Regions from separate parts of the Clostridium sp. BJN0001 genome, predicted to be linked through region 2. Evidence: a T-box and tRNA genes for the amino acid it is inferred to sense, from the RefSeq annotation. Region 2 holds a T-box; the other regions hold tRNA genes.
What was found. The T-box of region 2 lies ahead of thrS (threonine--tRNA ligase). A T-box ahead of a tRNA ligase gene usually reads a tRNA of that ligase, here a tRNA-Thr.

Region 1 (6,000 bases), 370 kb from region 2:
TTGAGTATTTAGAGGGTGTAGGGGTTAAGGTTACGCCAGAAAAGTTAATCATAAGTGATAGAGCTCACCTTATTATGCCATATCATAAAATCTTAGATAAATTAAAAGAAATAGCAAGAGGAAAAAATGACATTGGAACTACATGTAAGGGAATAGGACCATGTTATACAGATAAATTCGAAAGATGTGGAATACGAGTATGTGATTTAATGCATGAAGATGTATTTAAAGCAAAATTAAAAGAAAACATAGATATGAAGAATGCTTATATAACAAAAGTTTTAGGCGGGGAAGCATTAGACTATGATACTATTTTAAATGATTATTTAAAATATGCAGAAAAGTTAAGACCTTTTGTTAAAGATACTTCTGTTGAAGTTTACAATTCTATAAAATCAGATAAAAGCGTATTATTTGAAGGAGCACAGGGAATGCTTCTTGATATAGATTATGGTTCATATCCATTCGTAACATCTTCTAATACTGTAGCTGGAGGAGTTGCAAATGGTGTAGGAATAGGACCTAATATGATAGACAGCGCTGTAGGAATAGTTAAAGCATATACTACAAGAGTAGGTAAAGGACCATTCCCAACAGAACTTAATGATGAAACAGGAAACTGGATAAGAGAAAGCGGACACGAATATGGAGTAACTACAGGAAGATCAAGAAGATGTGGATGGCTTGACCTTGTTATAGTAAAGACAGCAGCAAGAGTAAGTGGACTTACTTCACTTGCAGTTACAAAGATAGATACACTTGCAGGTCTTTCTAAGATAAAGATATGTACTGGATATAAGTTCAATGGCAAGATAATTGATTATTTCCCAGCAAGTCTTGAAGATGTTGCAAAGTGCGAACCTATTTATGAAGAATTTGATGGATGGGACGAAAAAGTAGCAGATGCAAGAAGCTTTGATGAACTTCCAGATACAACAAAGAAATATTTAAAGAGAATAAGTGAATTTACAGGAACAAAAGTATCATTAATAGGTGTTGGAGCAGGAAGAGATCAGACAATAAGAGTTGATAACATATAAATATGATAAGAGAAGTCGGGTATTGACTTCTCTTTTTTTATAAAATATAATTTTAATGCAGATAAATAAAAAGAAGGTGAAAATTTATGATAAATAAGGATATGACAATAGGTGAATTAGTAAGAACAGATTCTTCTAAAGTGCCAATATTAATGAATTTTGGTATGGGATGTGTTGGATGTCCATCTGCTCAAGCAGAAACTCTTGAAGAAGCAGCAATGGTTCATGGAATAAATATTGATGATTTAGTTGCAGCTTTAAATAAATAATAATACATTAAGTAAAAGAGAATTTGATATTAATAATCAGATTCTCTTTTTTTATATAATAATTATTTTAAATTATATGCAGATTTTGCTACTATATATCCAGAACTCCAAGCCCATTGAAGATTAAATCCACCACAGTCTCCGTTTACATCCATAATTTCGCCTGAAAACAGCAGATTTTTGCATTTTAGAGACTCAAGAGTATATTTATCTATTTCATTAGTGTTAACGCCTCCAACGGTTACCTGAGCGTTTGTGAAGCCTTTAGTACCTGTGCATATAAAATTCCAGCTTTTAAATTTTTTAATAAGGTCATTAATAAGATTCCAGTCTATCATATCACATGTTTCATGAATATTAGCAATACCTGTATCTTTTAAAATTATTGGAATGAGCTTTTTATTTATTATTCCAATAAGAGATGAGCTTATTTCCCTATAACTAAATACTGAAAAGTGACTCATTAAAAGATCAGTTAATGAATCTAGAGTTTTTTCTGGAAACATATCAATATTTATATATACTTTATGTCCTTTTGAAAGGAACTTTGATACATCTGATGAAAGCTGAAGTATAGGAGGACCTGAAATACCATAGTCAGTAAATAATATTTCTCCGAAACATGTTCTTTTTAGAGTCTTATCTATAAAAAGTGATGCATTTCCATTAAATTTTATTCCAGATAAAGCTCTAAGGTGAGGATAATCAAGTTTAAGCTGTACAATCCCTGGAAGAGGCTCAACTATTGAATGACCTAACATTTTAGCTATTTTAAATCCTGATCCATCTGAGCCTGAATTTGGAGCTGATTTTCCGCCACATGCGAGTATTAATTTATTACAGGTAAATTTTTTATATTCATCGTTAGATGTAACGAGAACAAAATTTTTATTTTTTGATACATCCTTAACCTTACATGATGTATACACGGGTATTTCTCTTTCATCTAAAGCAAGTTTTAAAATATCTACAACAGAGGATGCTTGAAGAGATGAAGGATACATTTTTCCGTCACTAAGTTCAGTAAAAGGAAGTCCTAATGACATAAAGAAATTTTTTGTATCTGAAACTGAAAAATTATCTAAGATTTCTTTATAAAAATTTTTATTTGAACTATGGTAATTAATATATGGACTTTCAATTTTACTATTTGATATGTTACATCTTCCATTTCCTGTGGATAGTATCTTTTTTCCTATTCTATCGTTAGATTCTATTATAGCAACATCCATTCCTAAATCTTTTGCACAAATTGCAGCAGTAAGACCGGATGCACCGCCGCCTAGTATTATTAAGTCGTGAAAAAACATAGTACACCTCCATCAAAATTATATAAATAAATTTTATCACAGTAATAATAAAGTTAAAAGTGAGGAATATTAATAATAAGTATAAAGAACACCACATATAAAGATAAAAATTTATATAATTTAAAACATTTTATTTAGAGTAAAATTATTTTCTATAAATAGATTTATTTGGAACAATTATCAAAAATATAAATATAAATATAAGTATTAATAGAATTTTTAGAAAGAAGTTTTTATTAATTTATATCAATAAAAAATAGAAATTTTTAAAAGTAATATATAATTATAAATGGCTCTATAAGTGGGATAACATCTATTTTTAATAGCGCAGAAAAAGTAGAAAAATAGAAAAATAAAAAAATAAAATAAAAACTTTTTAAAAAATGTGTTGACACAATCGAATATTTTAGGTATTATAGTCTATGTGATTAGCGCTTGACACAATAAATTAAGCGTAACTTAAACAATATGGCTCCTTGGTCAAGTGGTTAAGACACCACCCTTTCACGGTGGTAACATGGGTTCAAGTCCCGTAGGAGTCACCATTTTAATTAAACTTATGGGCGCATAGCTCAGCTGGGAGAGCATCTGCCTTACAAGCAGAGGGTCACAGGTTCGAGCCCTGTTGTGCCCACCATAAGTAAAATTTATAGTATGGCTCAGTAGCTCAGCTGGTTAGAGTGCCGGCCTGTCACGCCGGAGGTCAAGGGTTCGATCCCCTCCTGAGTCGCCAATTTTACTTATAAGCTGGCATGGCTCAACGGTAGAGCAGCTGACTTGTAATCAGCAGGTTGTAGGTTCGATTCCTATTGCCAGCTCCAAATAAATATATGGCTCCTTGGTCAAGTGGTTAAGACACCACCCTTTCACGGTGGTAACATGGGTTCAAGTCCCGTAGGAGTCACCATTTTAATTAAAAACTTATGGGCGCATAGCTCAGCTGGGAGAGCATCTGCCTTACAAGCAGAGGGTCACAGGTTCGAGCCCTGTTGTGCCCACCATAAGTAAAATTTATAGTATGGCTCAGTAGCTCAGCTGGTTAGAGTGCCGGCCTGTCACGCCGGAGGTCAAGGGTTCGATCCCCTCCTGAGTCGCCAATTTTACTTATGAGCTGGCATGGCTCAACGGTAGAGCAGCTGACTTGTAATCAGCAGGTTGTAGGTTCGATTCCTATTGCCAGCTCCAAATAAATATATGGCTCCTTGGTCAAGTGGTTAAGACACCACCCTTTCACGGTGGTAACATGGGTTCAAGTCCCGTAGGAGTCACCATTTTAATTAAAAACTTATGGGCGCATAGCTCAGCTGGGAGAGCATCTGCCTTACAAGCAGAGGGTCACAGGTTCGAGCCCTGTTGTGCCCACCATAAGTATAATATATAATATGGCTCAGTAGCTCAGCTGGTTAGAGTGCCGGCCTGTCACGCCGGAGGTCAAGGGTTCGATCCCCTCCTGAGTCGCCAAAAAATACCGATATTTTATATCGGTATTTTTTTTATTTATAAAAAAAGAGAAAACCTCTTTTTATTATAAATAGCATAATATTTAGTTTATCTATTGTTTAAATTCTTTTTTATTCGTATATCGTCAGAATAAAATTTGCAAAGTTTAAAATCTCCAATAAGTCTTGATGAAATTCTTTCACTATAATTTTTAACAATTTCAGGTAATGTAAGATTTGTAGAAATAAGCATTTTTTTATTTGTTAATATTTTTTTATTTAGGAAAGAAAATAATTCAGAAACTGAAAATTCATTTAAATGTTCCGATCCTAAGTCATCAATTATAAGAAGATCACAATCAAGAAGAAGTTCCTCAATATTATTATCATTATTAAATCTAACATCTCTTAAGTTATCAATTAGTTCTTCAGAAGTTCTGTATACAACAAGATATCCTGCGTTTAAAAGTGTTTCTGCTATGCAGTATGATAAAAATGTTTTTCCGCTTCCTGGATTACCATAGAATAAAAGATTAGTTGTTATATTATTGAAATCGGGTATATATGATTTCATTATATAATCAAGATTATTTTCCATATTTTTTCTTGGAGAATATTTCTCATTTTCATTTCTATGAGTAGAAAAAAGATTAATATCAAAAGTATCAAAATTCTTATCAGATATTATGTTTTGAAGTTCTGAATTCTTATAGTAAAGACGTATTAGTTTTTCTTTATAACATGAACATTTATCTGTGCCAATAAAACCAGTATCTTTGCATTTTGGACAGTCGTAATGATGATTTAGATAGTCAGAATCGTATCCTTTTGAAACTAAAAGTTCACATTTTTTCATTTTTAAATCTGTCATTTTATTTTTATAATTTTCTATAATATTATTTTTATCTTTTGATTTTAAAATATCTATTGCCATATTAAGAGAGAGTTTTGAAATCTTATTTTCTATTTCTATTATTTCAGGATATTTTTTTTTAATTTCATTTCTTCTTTCTTTTTGTTTTTTATCTTCATTATCTCGTATAGTCTGATATATCTTCATTATCTCTGCTTGATAGCCTTTAATCATCTTTATCCCATCCTAACAGTTTTTTCTCTAATTCATCATAATCATATTCTCGTGGTTTAAAATTATTGAATTTCAATTTTGAATTAGTGTTTTTATTTTTTGGCTTTTGTGGTCTTGTATCTTTTAGTGCAATATCTTTTATTGTTTTAAGATTATTTTTATTCCATTTTGAAAGAATTCCATCAATATATTTAAGATCAGCTCTATTTAAACGTTCTGAGCATATATCACATGCTTTGTATATAACATCAAGTGGAAATTTATAAATAAATAGCCATTTTTCAATCATATCTTGCTGTGGCTTCATTATCTGTTTATCATTTAGTCCAAGATAAGCAAGAATTTTTCTTATGCTTACCCATTTGTCTTCATTTCTTTTTATTAGATTTTGAGCTTCTTCAACAGTTGTTATATTCATATCATGCCAGTTTATTGCCACTTTTTCTATATATCTAGGATCACTTTTACCACGTGATATACAGTATTCCATCAGAATATATATTAGCTCTGATGAAAAATTAAATTCTTTCTGCCAGCTTAGATACATAGACATTTCATTTGGAGAAAGAGGTCTTCCAAGAAGGCTTTCAATATCTTTTAACATATCTTTAGTATTTGAATTATCAAGTTCATTTAATAAATCTAGATTTTTATTAGATTTTTCAAAGTCTTCATTAAGATCTAGAAATTCAATACTAAAATTACCTAAGTTATCTATTTTACGAAATTTTATTACAGTTTCATCATTCCAGTAATTAAGAGCATTCATTACATCTGACTCTAAAAGATTGAGTGAAGATGCAAGCATTTGAGTATTTACTCCCGGTTCGCCAAATATAGTATGCTTTAGAAGAA
Region 2 (6,000 bases):
TCTCAGTAACAGAAACAAGCATGATATTCATAACTCCTATTCCTCCAACTAATAAGGCTATTGCAGCAATTACTGATATTCCAATAGATATAGTTGAAAGAACTTTTGTTATACTCTGTGCCTCTTCCCTATTATTAAATACTTTCAAATTGAATTTCTTATTATTTTTATATAATTTATCTCCATATTTTTCAATATCTTTTACAAGGTTCTGAGCATCAACATTATCAACTGGTGTAAGTGAAAAATAAGCAAAATTCTTATCATCTTTCCCAAGAGTTACTGGTACATATAAATCTGTTGTAACATCTTTTTCGCTTACTGAGCCTCCTCCACCCAAAAGTGAATTTGATTCATATTTATAGACACCTGCTATCTGATATGTTTCTATATTATCATCAACATAAACCTTTATCTCTTTTCCTAAAGGATTTTTGTCTTTAAACATATTATTTGCAAATTTATCTGATATTACAGCTATTTTTTTTGCTCCTTTTACATCTCTTTCATTTATAAATCTTCCCTTTATCATCTTTACATTTTGAACTGTTTCGTAGCCTGTACTAACGCCTCTAATTCTTACATTTGCATATAGTTTTTCGTCTTTTGCTTTTCCAGTTCCCTGTATATATTCCATTGATACAGCTTTTATTCTATCTGAAAACACATTTTGTAAATTATCTATCTGACTTTTAGTAAGCAAATCACTATCTTCAGGGTTTAAATAATAACCTTCATTTTGATTCTGATTTCTTTGTGCGACTTCAACTTCCATATTATTAGCGCCCATTGTGTCGAGTTTTGCAGATACTGTTGATGTTATTGCATTTCCTATAGAAACAATTCCTATTACAGACGATATTCCTATTATTATTCCAAGCATTGTTAAAAATGAACGCATCTTACTCGCTTTTATTCCTGCTATTGCAAGCATTATATTTTCTTTTAGAAACATTTTTTATCACCATCTTCATATCTTTTTTTATAATTTTCATTTTTCTCTTCAGATACGATCCTTCCATCTCTTATTGTGATAAGTCTTTCTGTTTCATCTGCAAGATCTCTATTATGCGTTATTAAAACTATCGTCTTTCCTTCAAGTTCATGCACTTTATGAAATATATCCATAACAAGTCTTCCTGTAGCAGAATCAAGTGCTCCTGTAGGTTCATCTGCAAGTATTATTTCAGGATCATTAGAAAGTGCTCTTGCTATAGCAACCCTCTGTTTCTGTCCACCTGATAATTCATTTGGCTGATGAAACATTCTTTCTTCCATTCCTACAAGCTTTAAAAGTTCTTTTGCCCTATTAGATCGCACTTTTGATGGAACACCTGCATAAAGCATTGGAAGCTCAACATTTTTAAGTGCAGTGCTTCTTGGAATAAGATTAAATGTCTGAAATACAAATCCTATCTTGCTGTTTCTTATATCTGATAAGCCATCATCTGAAACTTCACTCATATCAGAATCATCTAAAATATACGTTCCCTCAGTTTGTCTATCAAGTGCACCTATAATATTCATAAGTGTACTTTTACCAGAACCTGAAGGACCTATTATAGATACAAATTCACCTTTTTTTACAGTCATATTTATATCTTTTAATATATCAAGCTGAGTTTCAGATCCAACATGGTAGCTCTTAGAAATATTTTTCATTTCAATTACATTACTCATATTATCTACTCCTTAGAAACTTCTATCACATCAGAAGGTTTAACATTTGATGGATCATTTATTATAAGCATTCCTTCTTCTAAATCATCACCAGAAACTTCTGTATAAAAATCAGATTCTATTCCTATATTTACAGCAATCCTTTCTACAATATATTTACCTTCTTCATTTTTCTGTGCTACATAAACGCATGTTCCTTCATCATCATCAACTATCGCATCTGACGATGCATTTAAAACATCATCTTTACTATTTATTATTATATTAAGTCTTGCACTCATTCCTGATAAAATATTTTCATTATCTTCATCTATTGAAATCTTAGCCATAAACCCTGAAGAAGTAGTTGAAGCAGATGCTCCATTTTTATTATCTCCTCCCTGAGACTGCATAGAAGTTATCATATTTGCTCCACTTTGAATGGATTTATCTAAACTTATTATTTTTCCAGGAATAACTTCATCATCTGTTGCATCTGTTTTTATCTCAACGTCTTGTCCAACTTCTATATCTGGTCTATCAATTTCTTTTATTGAAGCTGTAACTTCTTTATGATTTAAATCTTCAATTGTAAATAGTGTTCCTGCTGCAGGATTGCCCACTTTTGCATTAACTTTTACAACTGTTCCATCCTCTGGTGCTGTTATTGTGCATTTTTCAATCTCAAGTTCCTGTTTTTCTATAGATATGTCTTTACTTTTGTCATCTGCATCATTTATAGCAGAATCATAAGCTGACTTTGCATCTGTTATAGAGTTATTAAAATTTGATTTTGCCTGTGAAAGTGCATTTTCTGCTTTTGAAAGTTCACTTTCTGCATTGTTATAATCATTTTCTTTTTCATCAAGTGTACTTTCTGAAACAGCTCCTGCATCATATAAAATTTTATTCTGCTCATAAATTTTCTTTTTACTATGTACATTATTTAAGGCAGAATTTACAGACTCCTGTGCATTTTTTATCTCTGTATCAGATTCTTTCGCATTTTTATATTTATTAAGTGCAGCATCTGCTTTTATTTTATTTGCATTTTCAAATGTTCCTGCCTGCTCTTTTGCAAGTTCAAGATCCTTTTCAAGTTCTGATGAATCTAAAATGGCAAGTACATCTCCTTTTTTAACTTCATCGCCTTCTTTTACCTTTACTTCTTTTATAGAATTATTAAGCTTTGTATATACATCATAAGAATCTTTAGCTTTTATGTTTCCAGTAACACTTATGCTTGTTTTTATATTGCCTCGTGAAAGAGAAGAACACTCAGCCACCTTTAATGGCTTTGGCATAATAAACGATTTAATTATAATAGCTAAAATAATTACTAAAACTATTCCAAGTAAAATAAATCTCTTTTTTATCTTCTTTTTTGGTTTATTCTTTTTATTTTCTTTTTTATTAGAACTTATCCCTTTAAAATGTATGCCTTTTAATTTCCCAATTTTTAAACTATGCATATATATCTATCCCCCGCATTTATTTTATTTCATAAATATAGTATAAATTATTAATATGAAATAAACATTACACTTAACTAAAATTTTCCTTAATTTTTGTTAAGTATTTTTATGTTGACATCGTCTTTTAAAATGTTATAATAAAGCTAACATGAATAGGAAAAAACATTGATGAGGACAGTAAGCTGTAATTATATTTCAAAGAGAAGATGTATTTTGGTGCGAGCATTCAAATATATTCAGACTGAAAACCACCTCTGAGCGGTCTTAATAACACCCGTTTTTATCACGTTACGATATTTTTTTAAGTGACCTTATTTAAGCTTTATGCTAAAAATGCTGCGCTTTTATTTTTGCGTGTATTTTTTAATAAGGTAATCAGAGTGGAACCACGGATATTCTAATTCGTCTCTAATTTTTTAGAGACGAATTTTTTTATTATATAAATAAATAAATGATAATTTTCTGAAAGGAGTTTTTTAAATGATTAAAGTTACTTTAAAAGATGGCTCAGTTAAAGAATTTGATAAAGAGCTTTCTATCTTAGACATTTCAAAATCAATAAGCGAAGGTTTAGCAAGGAACGCATGTTGCGCAAAGGTAGACGGAAAGACCGAAGACCTTCGAACTATAATAGATAAAGATGTTAACCTTGAAATATTTACTGCTGATTCAGAGGAAGGATTAGCTACAATAAGACACACAGTATCACATGTACTTGGATATGCTGTAAAAAGATTATTCCCTGAAGCAAAGCTTGCAATAGGACCATCAATTGATACTGGATTCTACTATGATTTTGATAAAGAAGGTTCTTTCTCAACTGATGATTTAGTAGCAATCGAAAAAGAAATGAAGAAAATAATAAAGGAAAATCCTTCTATTGAAAGATTTGAACTTCCAAAGGACAAAGCTTTAGATCTTATGAAAGATGAACCTTATAAAGTTGAACTTATAAATGATCTTGCTGAAGGAGAAGTTATTTCTTTCTACAAAATTGGAGATTTCACAGATCTTTGTGCAGGCCCTCATTTAATGAGCGTTAAAAACGTAAAGGCTATAAAGCTTACAAGAACTTCTGGTTCTTACTGGAAAGGAAACGAGAAAAATAAGATGCTTTCTAGAATATATGGAACAGCATTCTTAAAGAAATCTCAACTTGATGAATTCTTAAAAGCTTTAGAAGAAGCTGCTAAGAGAGATCATAACAAACTTGGAAGAGAACTTGAATTATTCACAACTAACGAATTAGTAGGTCAAGGACTTCCACTTCTTATGCCAAAGGGTGCTAAAATTGTTCAACTTCTTCAAAGATGGGTTGAAGATGAAGAAGAAAAGAGAGGCTATCTCTTAACTAAAACTCCTTTAATGGCTAAGAGCGATTTATATAAAGTTTCAGGACACTGGGATCATTATAAAGAAGACATGTTTGTTTTAGGTGATGAAGAAAAAGATGATGAAGTATATGCATTAAGACCAATGACTTGTCCATTCCAGTATTGCATCTACAAATCAAAACAGAGAAGCTACAGAGATCTTCCTTTAAGATACAATGAAACTTCTGTATTATTCAGAAATGAAGCATCAGGAGAAATGCACGGACTTACAAGAGTAAGACAATTTACATTAGCTGATGCACATATCATGTGTATGCCAGAACAATTAGAACAAGAATTTAAATCTGTACTTGAACTTATAAAATACATAATGGATACTTTAGGAATGACTGAGGGTATCACTTATAGATTTTCAAAATGGGATCCAAACAATGCTGAAAAGTATATAAACAATCCAGCAGCATGGGATCACACTCAAAAGGTTATGAAACAAATTCTTGATCATTTAAATATAAACTATGTTGAAGCAGATGATGAAGCAGCATTCTATGGTCCAAAGCTTGACCTTCAGTGCAAGAACGTTCATGGAAAAGAAGATACATTATTCACTATTCAGATAGACTTTGCTCTTGCTGAAAGATTTGATATGACTTACACAGACAAAGATGGTCAAAAGAAGAGACCTTATATAATCCACAGATCTTCAATCGGATGCTATGAAAGAACATTATCAATGCTTATTGAAAAATATGCAGGTGCTTTCCCAACATGGCTTGCACCAGTACAAGTAAAAGTTCTTCCTATATCTGATAAATACAAGGATTACGCTGAAAATGTAACTAAGAATCTTAAAGACAGCGGAATAAGATGTGAACTTGATACAAGAGTTGAAAAGATCGGCTACAAGATAAGAGAAGCAAGACTTGAAAAAGTTCCTTACATGTTAGTTGTCGGCGAAAAAGAAGCAGCAAATAACGAAGTTTCTGTAAGAAGCAGAAAGAACGATGATGAAGGAGCTCAAAAGCTTGACGACTTTATCGGAAGAGTTCTTAAGGAAATTGCTACCAAAGCTCTTTAGTAAAATGACAAACTGTTAAAGAACAGCTACAGATGACAAACTTTCAAAGGACAAATGACAAATGAGGTGGAAATTCCTACGGAATTTCATTGTATGGTATTTTGCGATTCTCGCAAAATACTAAGGCTTTCGCCTGAAGCGAAAGCTAAATAAATTTTAGTTTCTGCGATTTGAGCAGAAACTTCCATCTTTGTCATTTGTCCTTTTTCCTTTGTCATTTAGTATGTCCTTTGTCATTTAAACTAAATTTTAGTTTCTGCGCCTTCGCAGAAACATCCACAATTGTCCATTGATAATTGTCAATTATTTTATCAATTATTCATTATTAATTATCAATTCTAAAAGGTGGTTTTATGGAATTTGAGACAAGACTTATAGATATAAATGTAGATAACATAAGAAAAATATTAACAGATAATAACGCAGAGAAAGTTAAAGTTGAAGATCAGATAAA
Region 3 (6,000 bases), 960 kb from region 2:
TTTGTGCAGAAATGCCTGCAGAATTTAATGAGGAAGCTCTTAAAGCTCAAGCAGTTGCAGCAAGAACTTATTATATGTCTAAGAGAAAAACAAAATGTACGGTAGCTAAAAAATATGGAGGGGAAATATGTGCAACAGCCCACTGTCAAGCATATATGTCTAAGGAAGAAAGGATGTCTTTATGGAGTAAAAAAAAGGCAGATGAATATTGGGATAAGATAAAAGATGCAGTTTCTGAAACTGAAGGAGAAATTTTAACATATGATAATAAGCTTGTTGAATATCCAGAATATTTTGCTATAAGTCCAGGTAAAACTGAGGACTGTGCCGATGTTTTTTCTTTTAACGTTCCTTATTTAAAAAGTGAGGAGAGTAAAGGAGAAGAAATTGCACCTAAGTATTCATCAGAAAAATCTATAAGCATGGATGAATTTATAAATACAATTAAAAGTAAATATCCTTCATGCAATATAAACAGGAGTAATTTTAAAGATATAGTAAAAATATGTGATTTTACAGGATCTGGAGCTGTAAAAAATATGCTTATAGGAAATGAAAAAATAAAAGGCAGTAAATTTAGAAGTTTGTTTTCTCTTAATTCAACAGATTTTAAATTAGAATATACTTCTGATAAAGTTAATGTATATTGCACAGGATATGGGCATAATGTTGGAATGAGTCAGTGGGGAGCTAATGTTCTTGCTAAAAAAGGATATTCATATGAAGAAATTCTTAAACATTATTATAATGGAGTGGATATTGATAAAATAATTAAAAAGTAAATAGTATTTTTATTAACCTCTGTACACATAGTACGGAGGTATTTTTTGCGCTAATAAAAAAATTAGAAAAAAAGTTAAGGTTATGTATTATTTTTCAAAAAAAGGAAACAATAAAAAAAGGAGGTGTTAGTAAATATGGACACAAATTTAAAACAGAAATTGAAAGGTATTCTTAAAAAGGAAGGATTTTATATTGCATTGTTTGTTTGTCTATGTATGTTAGTAACAGCAGGGACTTTATCATACAAAAACATTATAGCAGACAGGAATGCAAATGAGGCTCAAGATTCAAATAATGAGATAGCATTTAAGGAAGATAGCTCTGAAGTAGAAAATATTCAGAACGCAGAAAGAGTTGATAACTCAAAAGATAATAAAGATGAAGAAAAAAATAAGAAAGCTGTTTCTGACGAAAAAACATCAAAACAGGTTTCATCAAATTCAGCTCAGAAGTTTATTCTTCCAGTAAGCGGTGTAGTAAGCAGAACATATTCATATCCAACTCCTATAAAAGTTGAAGACAATACATTTAGAAATATAAAGGGGGTAAACATTGAGTCAAAAATAGGAACAGATGTAAAGGCTGCTGCTGATGGAATTGTAGTATTAGCTGAGAACAGTGGAGTTGAACAAGGATATATTGTTGAATTAAAACATGCAAATGGTATAAAAACTATTTATGGAAATCTTGATCCAGATTTAAAAGTTAAGAAGGGGGATAACATTAAAGCAGGTCAGGTAATTGCTAAAGTTGGAGAAACTGCAAAAGTATTTAGTAAAGATAGATATGGTGAATTTTTAAATTTACAAGTATTAAACGCAAATAATGAGCAGGTTAATCCATCTAAATATTTTTCCTTAAAAACTAAATAATTTATTTAAGGGCTGCAACGGTGCAGTCCTTATGAAAGAAAAAAATAAAGACAAGGAGTGAAAATTTATGAAAGATTATATAGAACAGAGAGTTTTAGAGGTAGCTCAATATATAATTCAGTCAAAATCGACTATAAGAAAAACTGCAAAAGAGTTTGGAGTAAGTAAAAGTACAATACACAAGGATATGACAGAAAGGCTTCCAAAGCTTAATCCTGAAATAGCAAAAAAGACACATACAATACTAGAAATTAATAAAGCAGAGAGACATATAAGAGGTGGAAGAGCAACTCAAATGAAGTATAAAGCTATTGAATCTTAAGCTTAATAATACTATAATATATAAATGGTAGAATAGTGCAATAAAATGCAGAAATATGTATTATAGGAGTGAAGATTGATGGGCTTTTTGAGAGCAGGTACAGACATAGCAATTGATTTAGGCACTGCAACAGTATTAGTATATGTAAAAGGAAAGGGCGTATTATTAAAGGAACCTTCTGTTGTTGCAATTAATAAGAATAATAACAGTATTCTTGCAATAGGGGAAGAAGCTAGAAAAATGATAGGTAGAACTCCTGGAAATATAGTAGCTGTACGTCCACTTAAAGATGGTGTGATTTCAGATTATGATATAACACAGAAAATGTTAACAGAATTTATAAAAAGAGCATCTGGAAAAAGGAGAATAAGAGCACCTAGAATTGTTATATGTGTGCCATCTCAAGCTACTGAAGTTGAAAAAAGAGCTATTATTGATGCCGGTATGAACTCAGGAGCAAAAGAAGTACATCTTATAGAAGAGCCACTTGCAGCAGCAATAGGAGCCGGTCTTGAGATTACTAAACCAGATGGAACTATGGTTGTAGATATTGGTGGCGGAACATGTGACGTTGCGGTAATTTCGTTAGGCGGAGTTGTAGAAAGAAAATCAATTAAAGTTGCTGGAGATAAGTTTGATGAATCAATCATTAAATATATAAGATCTAATTTTAATCTTATGATTGGTGAAAAAACCGCAGAAGATTTAAAAATATCTATTGGTTCTGCTTTTAAAGATTCAAGAAATCTTACTTATACAATTAAAGGTCGTAATTTAATTACTGGACTTCCTGGAGAAGTTGAAATAACTACTGAACAGGTAAGACAGTCACTAGAAGAAACAGTTGAGAGTATTGCAGAAGCTGTAAAAATAGTTCTTGAAAAAACACCACCTGAACTTGCAGCAGATATTGCAGAAAAAGGAATACTTATGACTGGTGGAGGAGCTATGTTATATGGTCTTGATAAGCTAATATCGTATAGGACAGGCGTAGAGACACGTATAGCAGATGAACCAGTTGAATGTGTTGTAAAGGGAACAGGAAAGGTTCTTGATTATATAGATAAGCTAAATATAGAATCAAAAGAAATTGTTCTTATAGAAGACTAAATTTAGAATATAAATTATATAAATATAAAGACTTAGGTATTGTGCACTAAATATTTAGTGCACAATTTTTTTATAAAATTTATTAATCATGAAAAGAATCGTTATACATATCATATGCATTAAAAATTATTCGTGAAATAGATTTTGCCATATTCATTATAAAAGATTTACTTATGTTTTTGTTAAAAAATGAATCAGAATTATTACTTGAATCTACAATTCCAATAATTGATGATGTTCCGATTTTAGGAAGAGTTTTACCAACACCTCTTCCTGGATTTAAGGCACAATTTCGAATTTTTATAGTGCCAATATCTTTTTCATATCCAAGACATGCGTCTATTCCAATTAACTTTGAATTGCTAAATTTTTTATATATTTCAGATAATTCTCTATCTATATTTAATGCGTGAATTTGATGATTTAGATTTCCATACACTTGAAGAGGAAAACAATTTAAAGTAAGCAGTGTACCTACAATAGGACCAAGAGAATCTCCTATACATTTATTAGTTCCAATGCAGATTATTGCTGTATCTTTATCTAAATATCTCATTAGCTGTTTTGATAACATATACTCATTATTCAATATAAATCACCTCTAGAAAATATATGAAATTAAAGATATAAATAGTATAAAAAAATATTATATGGAAATATTAATTAATATAGATAATAATAAACATAAAAGGAGATTAATATGAAAAAAGTATGTTTGATAGGAATTTTTGTTTTTACTATAATATTAAATAGTTTAATTTTATTTTCAAATGATAGCATATATAGTGAGGCTAATAATAAAATAGATGAAGAAGAGTCTACTGAAGCAATGGCTACTAATCAGAATGAAAGTACAACACAAATAGATTTAAATTCAATAATTAATAATATGTGTCCAGAGGATAAGACTGAAGTTAAATCTGTAATATCAAAATTATCATCTGATGAACTATTTAAAATAGAAGATAATAATAGTAAGCTCGATAGTCAATCATTTTTAGATAATGTTAATATAATAAAGAAGCGCCTTGGAAGCAAAGACTATCAAAAAATAGAAAAAGTTTTAAAAAAATATATCAATTTTGATAATATAAATATATAAAGTGAATAAAGCAATAAAACAAAGAAAAACTGAGAAAATAAGCGAAATGTAGAGGTAATTTTAAATAATGGCTATAATATTAAGTTGAAAAAAAATTGATTTGACTATATACTAGTCTTTGTCGGTTGCGAGTTTAGAAAACTTTCAAGTGAACAGTATATGGAGGAATTCCCGAGTGGCCAAAGGGGGCAGACTGTAAATCTGTTACTTCGTGTTTCGATGGTTCGAATCCATCTTCCTCCACCATTTTAAGGGCGCATAGCTCAGCTGGGAGAGCATCTGCCTTACAAGCAGGGGGTCACAGGTTCGAACCCTGTTGTGCCCACCACTTAAAATAAAATATACTTGTGCTGGCATGGCTCAACGGTAGAGCAGCTGACTTGTAATCAGCAGGTTGTAGGTTCGATTCCTATTGCCAGCTCCACAAAAACTATTATGGAGGAATTCCCGAGTGGCCAAAGGGGGCAGACTGTAAATCTGTTACTTCGTGTTTCGATGGTTCGAATCCATCTTCCTCCACCATTTTAAGGGCGCATAGCTCAGCTGGGAGAGCATCTGCCTTACAAGCAGGGGGTCACAGGTTCGAACCCTGTTGTGCCCACCACTTAAAATAAAATATACTTGTGCTGGCATGGCTCAACGGTAGAGCAGCTGACTTGTAATCAGCAGGTTGTAGGTTCGATTCCTATTGCCAGCTCCACAAAACTATTAAGGAGGAGTTCCCGAGTGGCCAAAGGGGGCAGACTGTAAATCTGTTACTTCGTGTTTCGATGGTTCGAATCCATCTTCCTCCACCACTTAGACTGTCTAATATTTAGACAGTCTTTTTATTATTATTGGAATATATGAACTATTGACGATGAACAATTCATATGATAGAATTACATTTGAAAAAATTAATATATGCTCTTATCAAGAGAGGTGGAGGGAAAGGGCCCTGTGAAACCCGGCAACCTGTAATATATAAGGTGCAAATTCCGTAGAATACTAATAATCTACAAGATAAGAAAGAAAATTAGAAAAAAATTCTCTTCTTATCAGAAGAGTTTTTTTATTTACTGAAATACTTAAAAATTGATATAGAGTATGAAATGGAGGAGAAATATATGAAAAAGTTGTTTACTTCTGAATCAGTTACAGAAGGACATCCAGACAAAATGTGCGATCAGATTTCTGATGCAATACTTGATGCTATTCTTTCGGAAGATAAAATGGCAAGAGTTGCATGCGAAACATGTACAACAACAGGAATGGTAATGGTAATGGGAGAAATATCTACAAACTGTTATGTTGATATTCCTAAGGTAGTTAGAGAAACAATAAGAGAAATAGGCTATGATAGAGCTAAGTATGGTTTTGATTGTGATACATGCTCTGTTCTTACATCAATTGACGAACAGTCATCAGATATAGCTCAGGGAGTAGATGGAGCTCTTGAATCAAGAAGCGGAGATAAAGACGAGCTAGACAAAATAGGTGCTGGAGATCAGGGAATGATGTTTGGTTTTGCTACAAACGAAACAGATGATTATATGCCACTTCCTATTTCACTTGCACATAAACTTTCAAGAAGACTTACTGAAGTTAGAAAAAATGAAACTTTACCTTATTTAAGACCAGATGGTAAAACACAAGTTACTATTGAATATGAAGATAATAAGCCTAAGAGAGTTGATACAATAGTTATTTCTACTCAGCATAGTGAAAAAGTATCATTAGAGCAGATAGAAAAAGATATGAAACAGTATGTAATAAACGAAGTAGTTTCATCTGATCTTTTAGATGAAAATACAAAGTATTTTATAAACCCA

Region 1: it encodes a tRNA-Thr, which carries the amino acid that the T-box ahead of thrS (threonine--tRNA ligase) is inferred to sense. The anticodon was not compared.
Region 3: it encodes a tRNA-Thr, which carries the amino acid that the T-box ahead of thrS (threonine--tRNA ligase) is inferred to sense. The anticodon was not compared.

Annotation. Positions count from the first base shown of each region.
Region 1 is NZ_CP094971.1:2,658,466-2,664,465, reverse strand. Features, by position in the region: gene MTX53_RS12915 (adenylosuccinate synthase) at 1-1,040, shown strand, start outside; gene MTX53_RS12910 (DUF1858 domain-containing protein) at 1,127-1,309, shown strand; gene MTX53_RS12905 (NAD(P)/FAD-dependent oxidoreductase) at 1,372-2,619, opposite strand; tRNA gene MTX53_RS12900 (tRNA-Glu) at 3,090-3,164, shown strand; tRNA gene MTX53_RS12895 (tRNA-Val) at 3,181-3,256, shown strand; tRNA gene MTX53_RS12890 (tRNA-Asp) at 3,276-3,352, shown strand; tRNA gene MTX53_RS12885 (tRNA-Thr) at 3,366-3,440, shown strand; tRNA gene MTX53_RS12880 (tRNA-Glu) at 3,452-3,526, shown strand; tRNA gene MTX53_RS12875 (tRNA-Val) at 3,545-3,620, shown strand; tRNA gene MTX53_RS12870 (tRNA-Asp) at 3,640-3,716, shown strand; tRNA gene MTX53_RS12865 (tRNA-Thr) at 3,730-3,804, shown strand; tRNA gene MTX53_RS12860 (tRNA-Glu) at 3,816-3,890, shown strand; tRNA gene MTX53_RS12855 (tRNA-Val) at 3,909-3,984, shown strand; tRNA gene MTX53_RS12850 (tRNA-Asp) at 4,004-4,080, shown strand; gene MTX53_RS12845 (ATP-binding protein) at 4,168-5,145, opposite strand; gene MTX53_RS12840 (DnaD domain protein) at 5,138-6,000, opposite strand, start outside.
Region 2 is NZ_CP094971.1:343,714-349,713, reverse strand. Features, by position in the region: gene MTX53_RS01760 (ABC transporter permease) at 1-955, opposite strand, end outside; gene MTX53_RS01755 (ABC transporter ATP-binding protein) at 946-1,680, opposite strand; gene MTX53_RS01750 (efflux RND transporter periplasmic adaptor subunit) at 1,686-3,131, opposite strand; T-box leader at 3,291-3,547, shown strand; gene thrS (threonine--tRNA ligase) at 3,615-5,546, shown strand; gene MTX53_RS01740 (CYTH domain-containing protein) at 5,900-6,000, shown strand, end outside.
Region 3 is NZ_CP094971.1:2,076,457-2,082,456, reverse strand. Features, by position in the region: gene spoIID (stage II sporulation protein D) at 1-782, shown strand, start outside; gene MTX53_RS10165 (M23 family metallopeptidase) at 918-1,655, shown strand; gene spoIIID (sporulation transcriptional regulator SpoIIID) at 1,723-1,977, shown strand; gene mreB (rod shape-determining protein MreB) at 2,056-3,087, shown strand; gene yyaC (spore protease YyaC) at 3,170-3,676, opposite strand; gene MTX53_RS10145 (hypothetical protein) at 3,788-4,189, shown strand; tRNA gene MTX53_RS10140 (tRNA-Tyr) at 4,351-4,435, shown strand; tRNA gene MTX53_RS10135 (tRNA-Val) at 4,442-4,517, shown strand; tRNA gene MTX53_RS10130 (tRNA-Thr) at 4,539-4,613, shown strand; tRNA gene MTX53_RS10125 (tRNA-Tyr) at 4,627-4,711, shown strand; tRNA gene MTX53_RS10120 (tRNA-Val) at 4,718-4,793, shown strand; tRNA gene MTX53_RS10115 (tRNA-Thr) at 4,815-4,889, shown strand; tRNA gene MTX53_RS10110 (tRNA-Tyr) at 4,902-4,986, shown strand; SAM riboswitch class I at 5,096-5,198, shown strand; gene metK (methionine adenosyltransferase) at 5,296-6,000, shown strand, end outside.